One region of the Azospira sp. genome, then DNA from elsewhere that is predicted to be linked to it. Evidence: predicted binding sites of a transcription regulator. Region 1 holds the regulator's gene; the other holds the start of a gene.

Region 1 (7,467 bases):
GCCCTCGATCCCCAGTACGCCCAGAAGCTGGGCGTGAACATCGGCGAGCTGCTCATCTCCCAGCCGGACAACGGCGAACAGGCCCTGGAAATCGCCGACATGCTGGTGCGTTCCGGCGGTGTGGACGTGATCGTGGTGGACTCCGTGGCCGCCCTCACCCCCAAGGCCGAAATCGAAGGCGAGATGGGCGATTCCATGATGGGCCTGCACGCCCGCCTGATGAGCCAGGCCCTGCGCAAGCTCACCGCCAACATCAAGAAGACCAACACCCTGGTCATCTTCATCAACCAGATCCGCATGAAGATCGGGGTGATGTTCGGTTCCCCGGAAACCACCACCGGCGGCAACGCGCTCAAGTTCTACGCCTCCGTGCGCCTGGATATCCGCCGTATCGGCGGCATCAAGAAGGGTGACGAGGTGATCGGCAACGAAACCCGCGTCAAGGTGGTGAAGAACAAGGTCTCCCCGCCCTTCCGCGAAGCCCTGTTCGATATCCTCTACGGCGAAGGCATCTCCCGCGAGGGCGAGATCATCGAACTGGGGGTGGCCAACAAGCTGATCGAGAAGTCCGGCGCCTGGTACTCCTACAAGGGCGAGAAAATCGGCCAGGGCAAGGACAACTCCCGGGAATTCCTCAAGGCCAACCCGGCCATTGCCCAGGAAATCGAAGGCAAGATCCGGGAAGCCCTGGGCGTGGCCAACCCCGCCCCGGCGGCCGCAGCCGGAGAATGACCCCGAGCCTGCGCCAGCGGGCCCTGGGGCTGCTGGCGCGGCGGGAGTACAGCCGGGCCGAACTGGCCCGCAAGCTGGCGCCCCACGCAGAATCCGAGGCTGAGCTGGAGGCCCTGCTGGACGACCTGGCGGCCCGCCGCCAGCTTTCCGATGCCCGCTATGCCAGTGAAAGGGTCGCCATCCGCGCCCGCCGCTACGGCGATGCCCGGCTGGCCCAGGAACTACGGCAGAAGGGCGTGGCCGAGGAAACCGTCGCCGCGGCCCTGGCCCAGGGCGGCAGCGAGCTGGAACGGGCGCGCCAAGTGTGGCAGAAGAAATTTGCCGCCCTGCCCGCCGATCTGGCCGAGCGGGCCAAACAGACCCGCTTCCTCCTCAGCCGCGGCTTTGCCGCCGCCACCGTCCGCCAGGTGCTGCAGGGCGGCTGGGACGACGAGTCCGGCAGCGACTGGTAGAACCCCCGGGCGACACCTCTGGCACAATGCCTTTACGCCCCCGCATTCATAGAATCCGATAGCCCATGTCCGAGCAGAACCCCGACCTCATCGCCAAGCTTTCCGCCAACAACCTGAAAAAGCGCTACAAGTCCCGCACCGTGGTGCATGACGTGTCCTTCGAGGTGGGCAGCGGTGAGGTGGTCGGCCTGCTGGGCCCCAACGGTGCCGGCAAGACCACCTGTTTCTACATGATCGTCGGCCTGGTGCCCTCCGACGGCGGCTCCATCCAGCTGCAGAATCAGGAAGTGACCCACTTCCCCATCCACAAGCGGGCCCATCTGGGCATTTCCTACCTGCCCCAGGAGGCTTCCGTCTTCCGCAAGCTCAACGTGGAGGAGAACATCCGCGCCGTGCTGGAACTGCAGAAGCTGCCCAAGCACGAGATCGACCTGCGCCTGGAGGAACTGCTGGAAGAGCTGCACATCGGCCACATCCGCGCTTCCAATGCCGCCGCCCTGTCCGGTGGCGAGCGCCGCCGGGTGGAAATCGCCCGGGCCCTGGCTACCTCTCCCCGTTTCATCCTGCTGGATGAGCCCTTCGCCGGCGTGGACCCCATCGCCGTGCTGGAAATCCAGAAGATCATCCGTTTCCTCAAGGACCGCAGCATCGGCGTGCTCATCACCGACCACAACGTGCGTGAGACCCTGGGCATCTGCGACCGGGCCTACATCATCAATGAGGGCCGGGTGCTGGCGTCTGGCCGCCCGGATGAGATCGTTTATAATGAAGACGTCCGAAAAGTATATCTGGGCGAGAGCTTCCGTCTCTGACGAGCCCAGTCTCCGAGTCTTTCCCTCAACCCGCTCATTGCCGCCGGCCCCTTCGGCCCCGGGTCCATGAAACCAACCCTCCAACTCAAACTCTCGCAGCACCTGGCCCTGACGCCACAGCTGCAGCAGTCCATCCGGCTGCTGCAACTGTCGACGCTCGAGCTGGAGCAGGAGTTGGAGAAGTATCTGCTGGAAAACCCCCTGCTGGAGCGCGAGGACGAGAACTACGAGCCCTCCTACAGCGGGAGCGAAGGCGAATACGCCGGCAGTACGGCCGAGGCTGCTGCCGAAGGCCCGCGGGAAGGCGATAGCGGCGAATCCGGTGAAGGCGCCGACAGTCACGGCCCCGAAGAAGTCCGGGACGACAGCCGGGACAGCCTGGGCGAAGGCGAGGACTGGTTTGCCGAAGGCAGCTACCCTTCCGCCTCCCGCGACGAGGACGAGGATTCCGACTTCCAGGAAGTGCAGGCCGCCAACACCTCCCTGCGCGACCACCTCAACTGGCAGCTGGGCCTGATGCAGCTCTCCGAGCGGGACCGGCAGCTGGTCAGCTTCCTGATCGAGGCTCTGGACGAGGACGGCTACCTGACCCAGCCCCTGGAGGAGCTGCAGGAAGCCCTGCCGGAAGAGCTGGAAATCGACCTGGACGACCTGCAGATCGCCCTGCGCCACCTGCAGCACCTGGACCCGACCGGTGTCGGCGCCCGCACTCCGGGCGAATGCCTGGCCCTGCAGCTGGAAGCCCTGCCGGCCGACGAGGTGCGGGACCAGGCCCTGAAGCTGGTGCGCCATCACCTGGAACTGCTGGCCGGCCGGGACTTCACCAAGCTGAAGAAGCTGCTGGGCTGCGACGACGAGCGCCTGCGCGCCGTCACCAACCTGGTGAAGAGCCTCAACCCCCGGCCCGGCGCCCAGTACGCGCCCCTGGATGCCCGCTACATCACCCCGGACGTGGTGGTGAAGAAGGTGCGCAACCAGTGGACCGCCAGCATCAATCCGGACGCCTACCCGCGCCTGCGCATCAACCGGCTCTACGCCGAGATCCTCTCCAAGCAGCGCGGCTCCAGCCTCTCCGGCCAGCTGCAGGAGGCCCGCTGGCTGATCAAGAACGTGCAGCAGCGTTTCGACACCATCCTGCGCGTGTCCCAGGCCATCCTGGACCGCCAGCGCCAGTTCTTCGAACACGGCGAGGTGGCCATGCGTCCCCTGGTACTGCGGGAAATCGCCGAAACCCTGGGCCTGCACGAATCCACCGTTTCCCGGGTGACGACCCAGAAGTACATGGCCACCCCCCGGGGCATTTTCGAACTCAAGTATTTCTTCGGCAGCCATGTGGCCACGGATACGGGGGGCGCCTGTTCGGCCACCGCCATCCGGGCCCTGATCAAGCAGCTGGTGGCGGCCGAAGACCCCAGAAAACCCCTTTCGGACAGTCAAATATCCGAAATTCTTGGCCAACAAGGCATTGTTGTGGCGCGTCGAACCATTGCAAAATACAGAGAAGCGCTCAACATTTCGCCGGCCAACCTACGCAAGTCCATCTAAAAAAGGAGCGAGCCATGAACCTGCACATCACCGGACATCACCTGGAAGTCACCCCGGCGATCCGCGACTACGTCACTGCCAAGCTGGAGCGGGTTACGCGTCACTTCGACAGCGTCATCGACGTCAACGTCATCCTCACCGTGGAAAAGCTGAAGCAGAAGGCTGAAGTCACCGTGCGCGTGCCCGGCAAGGACATCCACGTGGATGCCGAGGATGCCGACCTGTATGCCGCCGTGGACACCCTGATCGACAAGCTGGACCGCCAGGTGCAGAAGTACAAGCAGAAGGCCCAGGATCACCACCGCGACACCATCAAGAATCACATCGAAGAGTGATCTGATTCCCTCTCCGGGACTGGGACGAAAGGCATAGGCGGCGGGGTCGTTTTCCGTTATGATCCCGCCACTTTTCGCCAGGTATCCTGCCTGAATCCCAGTCTCCAACCGGCCCTGCCGCCGCCATCCCGCTGTTCGGGGAAGGTTCCCGCCCCATGGATCTGATCGCCAAACTCCTCCCTCCCGCCCACATCCTGCTGGACCTCGAAGCCAGCAGCAAGAAGCGGGCATTCGAGCAGGCCGGACTGCTGTTCGAGAACAACCTGGGCATCGCCCGGGCCACGGTTTTCGACAGCCTCTTCGCCCGGGAAAAACTCGGTTCCACCGGCCTGGGCCAGGGGGTTGCCATTCCCCACGGCCGCATCAAGGGGCTCAAGGAAGCCGCCGGCGCCTTCATGCGCCTGTCCGCCCCGGTGCCTTTCGATTCCCCCGACGGCAAGCCTGTCGGCCTGATGTTCGTGCTGCTGGTGCCGGAACAGGCCACCGAGCAGCATCTGCAGATTCTTTCCGAGCTGGCCCAGCGTTTCTCCGACCGGGCCTTCCGCGAGGCCCTGGGCGCCTGCGACAACACCGACGACGCCCACCGCCTGTTCACCGACTGGGGGAACCATGCGGCAAATCTCCATCAGCCAGCTGTTTGAGGACCACCAGGACAAGCTGTCCCTGACCTGGGTCGCGGCCCAGGGCGCCGAACGCTCCATCGAGATCCGGGAGCGGGGCAACTACGGCGCCGACGTGGTCGGCCACCTCAACCTGATCCACCCGGAACGCCTGCAGGTCATCGGCGCCGCCGAGTACCAGTGGCTGAGCCGGGTCAATCCTGAGCGCCTCAAGGCGCAGATGAACGAAATCTTCGCCGCCCAGCCCCCCGCCGTCATCGTCGCCGAGGGACTGGAAGTGCTGCCGGCCGTGCTGGAGGGCTGCGAGAGCACCGGCACGCCCCTGTTCACCACCGCCAAACCCTGCTCGGCCGTGATCGACCTGCTGCGCATCTACCTTTCCCGCCGCCTGGCGGACACGGTGTCGGTGCATGGCGTCTTCATGGACGTGCTGGGCATGGGCGTCCTCATCACCGGCGATTCCGGCGTCGGCAAGTCCGAACTGGCCCTGGAACTGATTTCCCGGGGCCACGGCCTGGTCGCCGACGACGTGGTGGAACTGGCCCGCATCGCCCCCGCCACCATCGAGGGCCGTTGCCCTGGCATGCTGCGGGACTTCCTCGAAGTGCGGGGCCTGGGCCTGCTCAATATCCGCACCATCTTCGGCGAGACCGCCTCCCGGCGGAAAATGAAGCTCAAGCTGATCGTGCACCTGCAGAAGCCGGTGGCCGGGGTGGATGCGCCGCGCCTGCCCCTGGATGCCCAGACCCAGGAGATCCTCGGCGTGGCCGTGCGCAAGGTGGTCATTCCGGTGGCTGCCGGGCGCAACCTGGCGGTGCTGCTGGAGGCGGCGGTGCGCAACAGCATCCTGCAGCTGCGCGGCATCGACAACATGCAGGAATTCATCACCCGGCAGCAGAAGCTGCTGCTTGACGACGATATTTGACGAACGCATAGTGGTAAGCCCTGCCTGACCACTGACGGAGACACCATGAAAAAGATGCTGCTTGCCCTGTGTTCCCTGGCCTGTATCGGCCTGGCTCCCGTTGCCGGCGCCGCCGACGCGGCCAAAGCGCCGACGCCCCAGCAGGAGCGCATGAAGAACTGCAACAAGGAAGCCGGCGAGAAGGGCCTCAAGGGCGACGAGCGCAAGGGCTTCATGAAGACCTGCCTCTCCGGCAAGACCGCCGACGCTCCCGCCGCCAATGCGGAGTGCCAGTCCAAGGCCGCGGAGAAGAAGCTGGCCGGTGCCGCCAAGGCCTCCTTCATCAAGAAGTGCGAAGCCGACAGCCAGGCTGCCAAGTAAGCCAGGGGCGGACTTCCCGCAAAAATGCCAGCCGATTGAAGGCTGGCATTTTTTTTGACAGAATGGCCTGCCCCATTCCACCTGCCCCGGCGTTGATGCCGGGGACTTTTCCTGGAGTCCCGAGATGAAGCCTGCCCCCCTGCGTGCCGCTTCCCGCCTGCTCTGCTGTGGCCTGCTGCTGGCGGCAGCCGGCGGCGCCCGGGCCTTCAGTTTTGCCGAGGACGAGAAGCAGGGTGCTGCCGAGGAGGAGGGCCGCCGCGGCCGCATCGCCCAGCATCTGGCCGTTCCCTGCAAGGCTGCATTGCGCAACCAGGGCATCCTGGTGGCCCTGGCCGACCAGACGGCCGACGGCTACCAGCTGCAGGGCAGCAAATACGGCCGCCATGCCGCCGTGATCAACCAGAAGCTGAAGGCCCTGGGCCTGAAGACCTACACCGCCGAGGAGCAGCGGGCCCGCATCGCCCAGGCCGAGATGGAAGCCTATTTCCGCAACGACCCGGACGCGGCCCTGGCCGCTTCCAGCAAGCTGGGCGCCGCCTTCGTCCTCAAGGGCGGGGTTTCCACCCGCACCGCCTACAACCCGGTGGTGCGCCTGCCCGAGGTCTATGTGACCATGCATTTCACCCTGGCGGCGGCGGACGGCCGCACCATTTCCACCGCCACGGCCAAGGCCGAGTCCTATTCCGGCAGCGACACCGCCGGCATGGCCCTGGAGCTGGTCCATGAGCAGGCCGAGGAGGTCGTGGCCAAGCTCTACAACGATTACTGCCGGGCTGCCGGCAAACCAAAAAAATAAACCTACGGAGTCTTCCATGCGTCAGTACATCGCCCCCATTGCCCTGGCCCTGGCCTGCGCCGGTTCGGCCCATGCCCAGCCGGTTTTCGACAGCCCGTCGCCCACCGCCGGCAGCGACACCTCCAAGCAGGCCAACGAAATGGCCGACAAGGCCATGTACAAGCCGGTGGAGTACGCCAATGCGGCGAAGAAGGGCCCGGCCCTGGTGGTCATCCCGGGCGAAGTGAAGTCCAACAACGCCTCCTTCACCCAGAAGTACGGCCCCAACAACATCGCCGACTACGCCGAACTGGAACTGGGCAAGGCCAACTTCAAGATCCTCGAACGTTCCGACATGGGCCCCCTGCTCAACGAGTTCACCCTGGCCTACACCATGGGCGACCCCAGTGCCGCCCGCAAGCTGCTGCAGAAGGGCAAGTTCAAGACCACCAAGTACGTGGTCAAGTTCGACATCCTCAAGGCCGAGCAGGTGGCCCAGGCCCAGCAGGGCTTCGACGGCCGTGCCGTGGGCAAGCTGCTGGGCGTCTTCGGCGCCTTCTCCGGCTCCATGGGCGGGGCCCAGGCCGGGGCCGTCGGCGAGACGGTGGTCGGTTCGGTGCAGACCCAGGAAAACACCGGGGTGTGGATCATCGGCATGCGCTACAAGATCATCGACGCCAACACCACCGAACAGGTGGCCACCGGCTATACCGAAGAGAAAATGGAACTGGGAGCCAAGGGCTCGTCGGTGATGGGCGTTTCCTCCGGCGCCTCCGGCGGCCTCACCCTGGACAGCATGGTGCAGCGCCTGGTGCAGAAGAACGTCTGGGAAATCGACAGCAAGTACAAATAACCTGCCGCCGGGAGAGCCGCTATGGCCGAGGCTATGCCGCCCAGACTGGGCAAGTACG
Region 2 (7,467 bases), on a different contig from region 1:
GCTCCTCCCGGCCTTCGGCCGCTTCTCCCAGATAACGCCAGGCCAGGGTGAAATCCACGGACTGGGCCTGCAGCAGGGCCAGCCAGTCGCCGCCCAGGGCCTCGGCCTCAGCCCCGCCATCGGGCAGGCCCAGCTTGGCTTTCAAAGCGGCCAGCCAATGCTCTTGGTAGCGGGCGGGGAAGGCTTCGATGATGGCCGTGGCCCGCGCCACGGCCCGTTCCATATCGGCATCGATGAGGGGCAACAGAGTCTCGGCGAAGCGGGCCAGGTTCCAGGCGGCGATCTCCGGCTGCCGGCCGTAGGCATAGCGACCCTGGCGGTCGATGGAGCTGAACACGGCCCCCGGGTCGTAGGCCTCCATGAAGGCGCAGGGGCCGTAGTCGATGGTTTCGCCGGCGAGACTCATGTTGTCCGTGTTCATGACGCCGTGGATGAAGCCCACCGCCATCCACCGGGCCACCAGGGCGGCCTGGCGCTCGGCCACGGCCCGCAGCAATTCCAGATACCCATTCTCCGCCCCGACCAGTTCCGGGTAATGGCGGGCGATGGTGTAGTCGGCCAGTTGCCGCACCTGGGCCGGGCCGGCGTGGGCGGCGAAGAACTGGAAGGTGCCGACCCGCAGATGGCTGTCCGCCACCCGGGTGAGGACGGCGCCGGGCAGGGGACGCTGCCGCCGCACCGGCTCGCCGGTGGCCACCACGGCCAAGGCCCGGGTGCTGGGAATGCCCAGGGCGTGCATGGCTTCGCCGGTCAGCACCTCCCGCAGCATGGGGCCCACGGCGGCCTTGCCGTCGCCGCTGCGGGAGAAGGGGGTTCGACCCGAGCCCTTGAAGGCGATGTCGCGGCGCCGGCCCTGGCCGTCGATCACCTCCCCCAGCAAAAGGGCCCGGCCATCGCCCAGCTGGGGCGAGAACTGGCCGAACTGGTGGCCGGCGTAGGCCTGGGCGATGGGGCTGGCGCCCTCCGGCAGGGCGTTGCCGGAGAACAGGGCGGCCAGCTGATCCGGCGTGGCCTCCGCCAGGGGCAGGCCCAGTTCCCGGGCCAGGCCGGGGTTGAAGTGCAGCAGCCGGGGGGCCGGAACGGTGGCAGGCTGCCAGGGCACGGCGAAGCCGGGCAGGTCCCGGGCGTAGCTGTTATCGAAGGGGAAGGTGAAGGCGGGGGCGGTAGGGGCGGACATGCCTGAGTAGAACGGTGCCCGGCGGGAAAGTTCGCCCGGCCGCACCATAAAAAAAGGGGCGCAGCCCGCACCGGCCGCGCCCCTGCCAAGGGAGGAGACGTTTTAGAAGAAGCCCAACGCCTTGGGGCTGTAGCTCACCAGCAGGTTCTTGGTCTGCTGGTAGTGGTCCAGCATCATCTTGTGGGTCTCGCGGCCAATGCCCGATTCCTTGTAGCCGCCGAAGGTGGCGTGGGCCGGGTAGGCGTGGTAGCAGTTGGTCCACACCCGGCCGGCCTTGATGCCGCGGCCCATGCGGTAGGCGGTGTTGCCATCCCGGCTCCACACCCCGGCGCCAAGGCCGTAGGGGGTGTCGTTGGCGATTTCCAGGGCTTCGGCTTCGGTCTTGAAGGTGGTCACGGCCAGCACCGGGCCGAAGATTTCCTCCTGGAAGATGCGCATCTTGTTGTGGCCCTTGAACAGGGTCGGCTGGATGTAATAGCCCTCGGCCAGTTCGCCGCCGAGGCGGGCCCGATCGCCGCCCACCAGGCATTGGGCGCCCTCTTCCTTGCCGATGGCCAGGTAGGACATGATCTTGTCCATCTGCATCTGGGAGGCCTGAGCGCCCATCATGGAGTCGGTGTCCAGGGGACTGCCCTGCTTGATGGCCTTGACCCGGGCCAGCACCCGTTCCATGAAGTGGTCGTAGATGGATTCGTGGATCAGGGCCCGGCTGGGGCAGGTGCACACTTCGCCCTGGTTGAAGGCGAACAGCACCAGGCCTTCGATGGCCTTGTCGAAGAAGTCGTCGTCGGCGGCGGCCACGTCGGCGAAGAAGATGTTGGGGGACTTGCCGCCCAGTTCCAGGGTGGCGGGAATGAGGCTGTTGGCGGCGGCCTGGGCGATGACCCGGCCGGTGGCGGTGGAGCCGGTGAAGGCGATCTTGGCGATGCGCTTGCTGGAAGCCAGGGCCATGCCGGCATCGCGGCCGTAGCCGTTGACGATGTTGAGTACGCCCGGGGGCAGCAGGTCGGCGATCAGCTCGGCCAGCACCAGGATGCTGATGGGGGTGGATTCGGCGGGCTTCAAGACCACGCAGTTGCCGGCGCCCAGGGCCGGGGCCAGCTTCCAGGCGGCCATCAGGATGGGGAAGTTCCACGGGATGATCTGGCCCACCACGCCGAGGGGTTCGTGGAAGTGGTAGGCGATGGTGTTCTCGTCGATCTCGCTGATGGAGCCTTCCTGGGAACGCAGACAGCCGGCGAAGTAGCGGAAGTGGTCGGCGGCCAGGGGAATGTCGGCGTTGAGGGTTTCGCGGATGGCCTTGCCGTTATCCACCGTCTCCACGTAGGCCAGCATTTCCAGGTTGGCCTCGATGCGGTCGGCGATCTTCAGCAGGATGTTGGAGCGTTCGGTGGCGGAGGTCTTGCCCCACTTGTCGGCGGCGGCGTGGGCGGCGTCCAGGGCCAGCTCGATGTCCTCGGCGCCGGATTGGGCGGCCTGGGTGTAGGGCTTGCCGGTGATGGGGGTGATGACGTCGAAGTACTGGCCCTTGACCGGGGCCACCCACTTGCCGCCGATGAAGTTGTCGTAGCGGGCCTTGTACTGGTGTTTGGCGCCGGCGCTGCCGGGGGTCGCGTAAAGCATGGTGTCTCCTTCCGTTTTTATGGGGATCGAACAAGGCTCCATAAAGGGAGCCCGGCTTCTCCTTATCAAGGGCCGTGCCAACGCCGCCACCCAAGCCCAAGCCATTGATTCCTATGGCACCGCCCTCTGCCGCCGGCGGCGGTCGCCGCCCCGTGGCACGTCCCGTCCCGGCACAGCTGTACCAAAATGACACACCCGGCCGGACACTTCCGGGGAAAGCATTGCACCGGGGAAACAGAGGGCTATACTCGCCGGACCACACCATCCGACCCGTCAGAGGCCGGAGCGAAGGAGACATTGATGAACCATCCGCACCCGCGGGCTGGCGCTCCCTTGCTGCGCCAGGCCCGACGCCTGTTTCTCGAGCAGGGCGAGCTTCCCCCCGGCCTGGTGGACGAGCGCCTGCTGCGCTCCTGGCACCGCAGCCGCGGCGCCGGCCTGGAGCCGGTGGGGCGCAACCCGGAAACGCCGCGCCTCTCCGAACAGCACCTGCGCCAGGCCCTGGAGCGCCACCAGGAATTCGTCGCCCACGCCGAGCCGGTCATGGAATACCTCTACGCCCAGGTCCAGGCCTCCCACAGCATGGTGGTGCTGGCCGACAACCGGGGCCTGCTGGTGCATGCCCTGGGGGACCCGGACTTCCTCGGCAAGGCCGAGCGGGTGGCCCTGGCCCCCGGCGCCTCCTGGCACGAGCAGCACCGGGGCACCAACGCCATCGGCACCGCCCTGGCCGAAGGCGCCGCGGTGGAAATCCACGGCGCCGAGCACTTCCTCGAACGCAACACCTTCCTCACCTGCGCCGCCGCCCCCATCCTCGATCCGTCCGGCAAGCTCCTCGGCGCCCTGGACATCTCCGGCGACCACCGCAGCCACCACCCCCACACCCAGGGCCTGGTGCGCACCGCCGCCCAGATGATCGAAAACCGGCTGCTGCTCTCCCGCCACCGCCGCCACATCCGCCTGCACCTGCATCCCCGGGCCGAAGGCATCGGCACCGTGGCCGAAGGGGTGCTGGCCCTCTCGGAAGACGGCTGGATCGTCGGCGCCAACCGGGCCGCCCTGGCCATGCTCGGCCTGCAGCCGGCAGACCTGGGGGCGACGCCCCTGGAGCGGGTGCTGGACAGCCGCAGCGAGGACCTGCTCGACTGGGGCCGGCGCCAGGGCCAGCAGGCCCTGCTGGTGAACACCCGGCGCGGCGGCAGGCTGTTCCTGCAGATCCACGCCGGCAAGGCGCCCATCCCCGTCGGCACTGCCGCGGCGAGCACCCCGCCCCAGGACGCCCTGGCCGCGCTGGATACGGGCGATGCCCGGCTGAAAGCGGCTCTGGACAAGGCCCGCAAGGTGGCAGGCAAACCCATTCCCCTCCTGCTCCACGGCGAATCCGGGGTCGGCAAGGAACTGCTGGCCCAGGCCATCCACCGCAGCAGCCCCCACCGGAAAGGCCCCTTCGTCGCGGTGAACTGCGCCGCCCTGCCGGAAAACCTGATCGAGGCCGAACTCTTCGGCTACGCCCCCGGCGCCTTCAGCGGCGCCCGCAAGGAAGGCAGCCCCGGCCGCCTGCGCGAAGCCCACGGCGGCACCCTGTTCCTGGACGAGATCGGCGACATGCCCCTCAACCTGCAGAGCCGTCTGCTGCGGGTGCTGCAGGAACGCCAGGTGACGCCCCTGGGCAGCGGCAGGCCGGTGGCGGTGGATTTCGCCCTGGTCTGCGCCACCCACCGGCCCCTGCGCCAGGAGGTGGAAGCGGGCCGCTTCCGCGCCGACCTGTATTACCGCCTAAACGGTCTCACCCTGACCCTGCCGGCCCTGCGCGAGCGCAGCGACTTTTCCGCCCTGGTGGCGCGGCTGCTGGCGGAAATGGCCCCCGGGCGGAGCCTGGCCCTGACTCCGGCGGTGGCCAGGGCCTTCGCCGACTACGCCTGGCCGGGCAACCTGCGCCAGCTGGCCAACGCCCTGCGCACCGCCACCGCCCTGCTCGAGGCAGACGAGGAATGCATCGACTGGCCCCACCTGCCGGACGACCTGGCGGAGGAACTGCAGCAGCGCCCCCTTGCCGCCGACGCCGCCGCGACGATGGCGGAGCCGGCGCCGGACCGGCTGCAGGAAGTCTCCCGCCTGGCCATCCAGCGGGCCGTGGCCGCGGCCCGGGGCAATCTGTCGGAAGCGGCCCGGCGCCTGGGCATCAGCCGCAATACCCTGTACCGCAAGCTGAAGGCCGGCGCCGCGGGGGAAGTTTCGTAAACGTCCAAGACGGCCGGCCTGACACCCAATAAGGACGGGCCTGTGCGGCATGGCATGCCGGACAGGCCCGTTTTCATTGGCTCCCGGGGCAGGCCCCGGTGCTGGGATCAGCGCGGACGGATTTCCTGGCGGGCGGAGAGTTCGCCCTTTTCCAGATGCATGATGGCGTGGGCCGATTCCGCCGCCCGCTGGTCGTGGGTGACCATGACGATGGTTTTGCCCAGCTCGTCGTTGAGGCGCTGCAGGAGGTGCAGGATGTCGCCGGCTGACTCCCGGTCCAGGTCGCCGGTGGGTTCGTCGGCCACGATCAGGGTGGGGTCGGTGATGAGGGCCCGGGCGATGGCCACCCGCTGCTGCTGGCCGCCGGAAAGCTCGTTGGGTGTGTGGTCCATGCGGTCCGCCAGGCCCACCATGGAAAGGGCCAGTTCGGCCCGCTCCCGCCGCTCGGCTTTGCCGAGGTTTTTCAGCAGCAGGGGCAGTTCCACGTTTTCCAGGGCGGTCAGCACCGGCATCAGGTTGTAGAACTGGAAGATGAAGCCCACGTTTTCCGCCCGCCAGGCCGCCAGCTCGGCCTCTTCCAGGGCGGCGATGTCCTGGCCGGCGACGCTGAGGGTGCCGGAGTCGGGCCGGTCGATGCCGGCGATGAGGTTGAGCAGGGTGCTCTTGCCGGAACCGGACGGCCCCATCAGGGCCAGGAATTCGCCGGCGGCGATGCCGAAGCTGATACGCTCCAGCACCGGCACCACCTGCTGGCCCCGGCGGTAGCTCTTGGAAAGGTTGTCGAGGACGATCAGGGGCGCCGCGGGGGTGCCGCTGCCAGTGTCACCTGTCCCGGCACCCAGTCCGGCTTGATGGCCGACAGCGTTCAGCACGCTGCCCGCGGCGGCGCTTCCGTCCACCGCGCCGCTCACTTGCTCACCACCTTGACCCGGTCCCCGTCCCCCAGGCGCTCGCCGGGACGGGCCACCACTTTGGCTCCCGGCTGCAACGCCGGGTTAGCGCTCACTTCCAGCAGATCGTTGATCTGGCGCCCCACCGTCACCGCCACCCGCTTCGCCTTGCCATCCTCGATAAGGAACAGGGACTTGCCGTCGGCCGCCAGGGCATCCTTGTGCACCGCCACCAGGGGCTGGCGCTCACCGTCGCCCATGGGCTTTTCCAGGAAGGCCACCTTGGCGCTCATTTCCGGCAGGATGCGCTCGTCCCGGTCCACGAAGCGCACCTTGGTCATGACCGTGGCCTTGGAGCGGTCCACCGTCGGCACCAGGCGGCTCACCTCGCCGCGGAAGCGCAACTCGGGAAAGGCGTCGAGCTGGATTTCGCAGGGCTGGCCCACCTTGATCCTGGCCAGGTTGGATTCGGCCACGTCGGCTTCCACCTCCAGGCTCTCCATGTCGGCCATGGTCACCACCGCGCCCTTGCTTTCCAGGGCCGAGGAGAAGGGAGTGATGACGTCGCCGATGTTGGCGGTCTTGGTCAGCACCACGCCGTCGAAGGGGGCGCGGATGAGGGTCTGCTCCACCCCCACCTGGGCCGCCCGCAGATTGGCCTGGGCCACCGCCACGGCGGCGGCGGCCTTGTCGAAGCGGGCCTGGGCCGTATCCAGGGAGGAACCGGAGACGAACTTCTTCTGGGCCAGGTCCTTCGCCCGCTCCAGGGCGGCCCGGGCGTCCTTCAGTTCGGCCTGGGCCGACAGCACGCCGGCGCCGGCCTGGTCGGCCTGGGCCTGCACGTCCTTGTTCTCCAGCCGGGCCAGCACCTCGCCGGCCTTGACCCGGCTGCCTTCCAGCACCCCCAGCCATTCCAGGCGGCCGGTGGCCTTGGAGGCGACGGAGGCCTTGCGGCTGGCCACCACGTAGCCGGCCGCATTGAGCAGGGTGACGCCCTGGTAGGGATAGGCGGTGGTGACGGAGACCGTCTCCACCTCGGTCTCGCGCCGGGAGAGGGAGGCCAGCAGCAGGCCGCCCAGCACGAGGACAGTGGCGCCGATGAGCCAGGTGCGGCGGCGGGAGCGGGGCGCGGCCGGGGCGGCAGGCCCCCGTTTGAGGCTGAGGCGGGAGAGATCGGGCTTGGACATGGCAGTGGGGGGAGTCGGGATTCCGGGCTGTCGACGGGGCGCAATGATGGGCCGATTATAGCCGTCCCCGGCCCGTCCCCTGCCGGGAATGGGGACCGCCGCCGTATCGGGCGCCGGCAGCGGCTAATCCCCATAAATGACGGGGACTTCCCGGGCTTGTCAGCGTGGGCCTCTAATGCGACCATGGAGCCCATTTTTCCATTCGAGGAGTGCCGTTCGTGACCACCAGCAATCTGAACATCGACGCCTTGCTGTCCTATGTGCCCATGTTCAATGGCCTGGCCCCGGACGAAATCGCCCGCATTGCCCGCGGTACCCGGGAAATCCACGCGGCCCGCGGCGACATCCT

The links. The regulator sigma-54, encoded in region 1, starts transcription at its own class of promoters, with help from an activator protein. The targets are predictions, from matches to a motif close to TGGCACGCTTNCTGCTNA.
Region 2: the regulator sigma-54 is predicted to act here: its motif matches at 2,863-2,880, upstream of adh (aldehyde dehydrogenase).

The regions. Positions count from the first base shown of each region.
Region 1 is NZ_JAOTRW010000006.1:226,010-233,476, forward strand. It holds gene recA (recombinase RecA) at 1-732, shown strand, start outside; gene recX (recombination regulator RecX) at 729-1,184, shown strand; gene lptB (LPS export ABC transporter ATP-binding protein) at 1,250-1,996, shown strand; gene OEL49_RS10825 (RNA polymerase factor sigma-54) at 2,063-3,541, shown strand; gene hpf (ribosome hibernation-promoting factor, HPF/YfiA family) at 3,556-3,876, shown strand; gene ptsN (PTS IIA-like nitrogen regulatory protein PtsN) at 4,032-4,517, shown strand; gene hprK (HPr(Ser) kinase/phosphatase) at 4,486-5,421, shown strand; gene OEL49_RS10845 (PsiF family protein) at 5,467-5,781, shown strand; gene OEL49_RS10850 (hypothetical protein) at 5,906-6,577, shown strand; gene OEL49_RS10855 (hypothetical protein) at 6,594-7,409, shown strand; gene OEL49_RS10860 (serine/threonine-protein kinase) at 7,443-7,467, shown strand, end outside.
Region 2 is NZ_JAOTRW010000004.1:335,555-343,021, forward strand. It holds gene OEL49_RS07500 (protein adenylyltransferase SelO) at 1-1,177, opposite strand, end outside; gene adh (aldehyde dehydrogenase) at 1,280-2,800, opposite strand; gene OEL49_RS07510 (sigma-54-dependent Fis family transcriptional regulator) at 3,101-5,041, shown strand; gene OEL49_RS07515 (ABC transporter ATP-binding protein) at 5,149-5,913, opposite strand; gene OEL49_RS07520 (efflux RND transporter periplasmic adaptor subunit) at 5,949-7,118, opposite strand; gene OEL49_RS07525 (Crp/Fnr family transcriptional regulator) at 7,337-7,467, shown strand, end outside.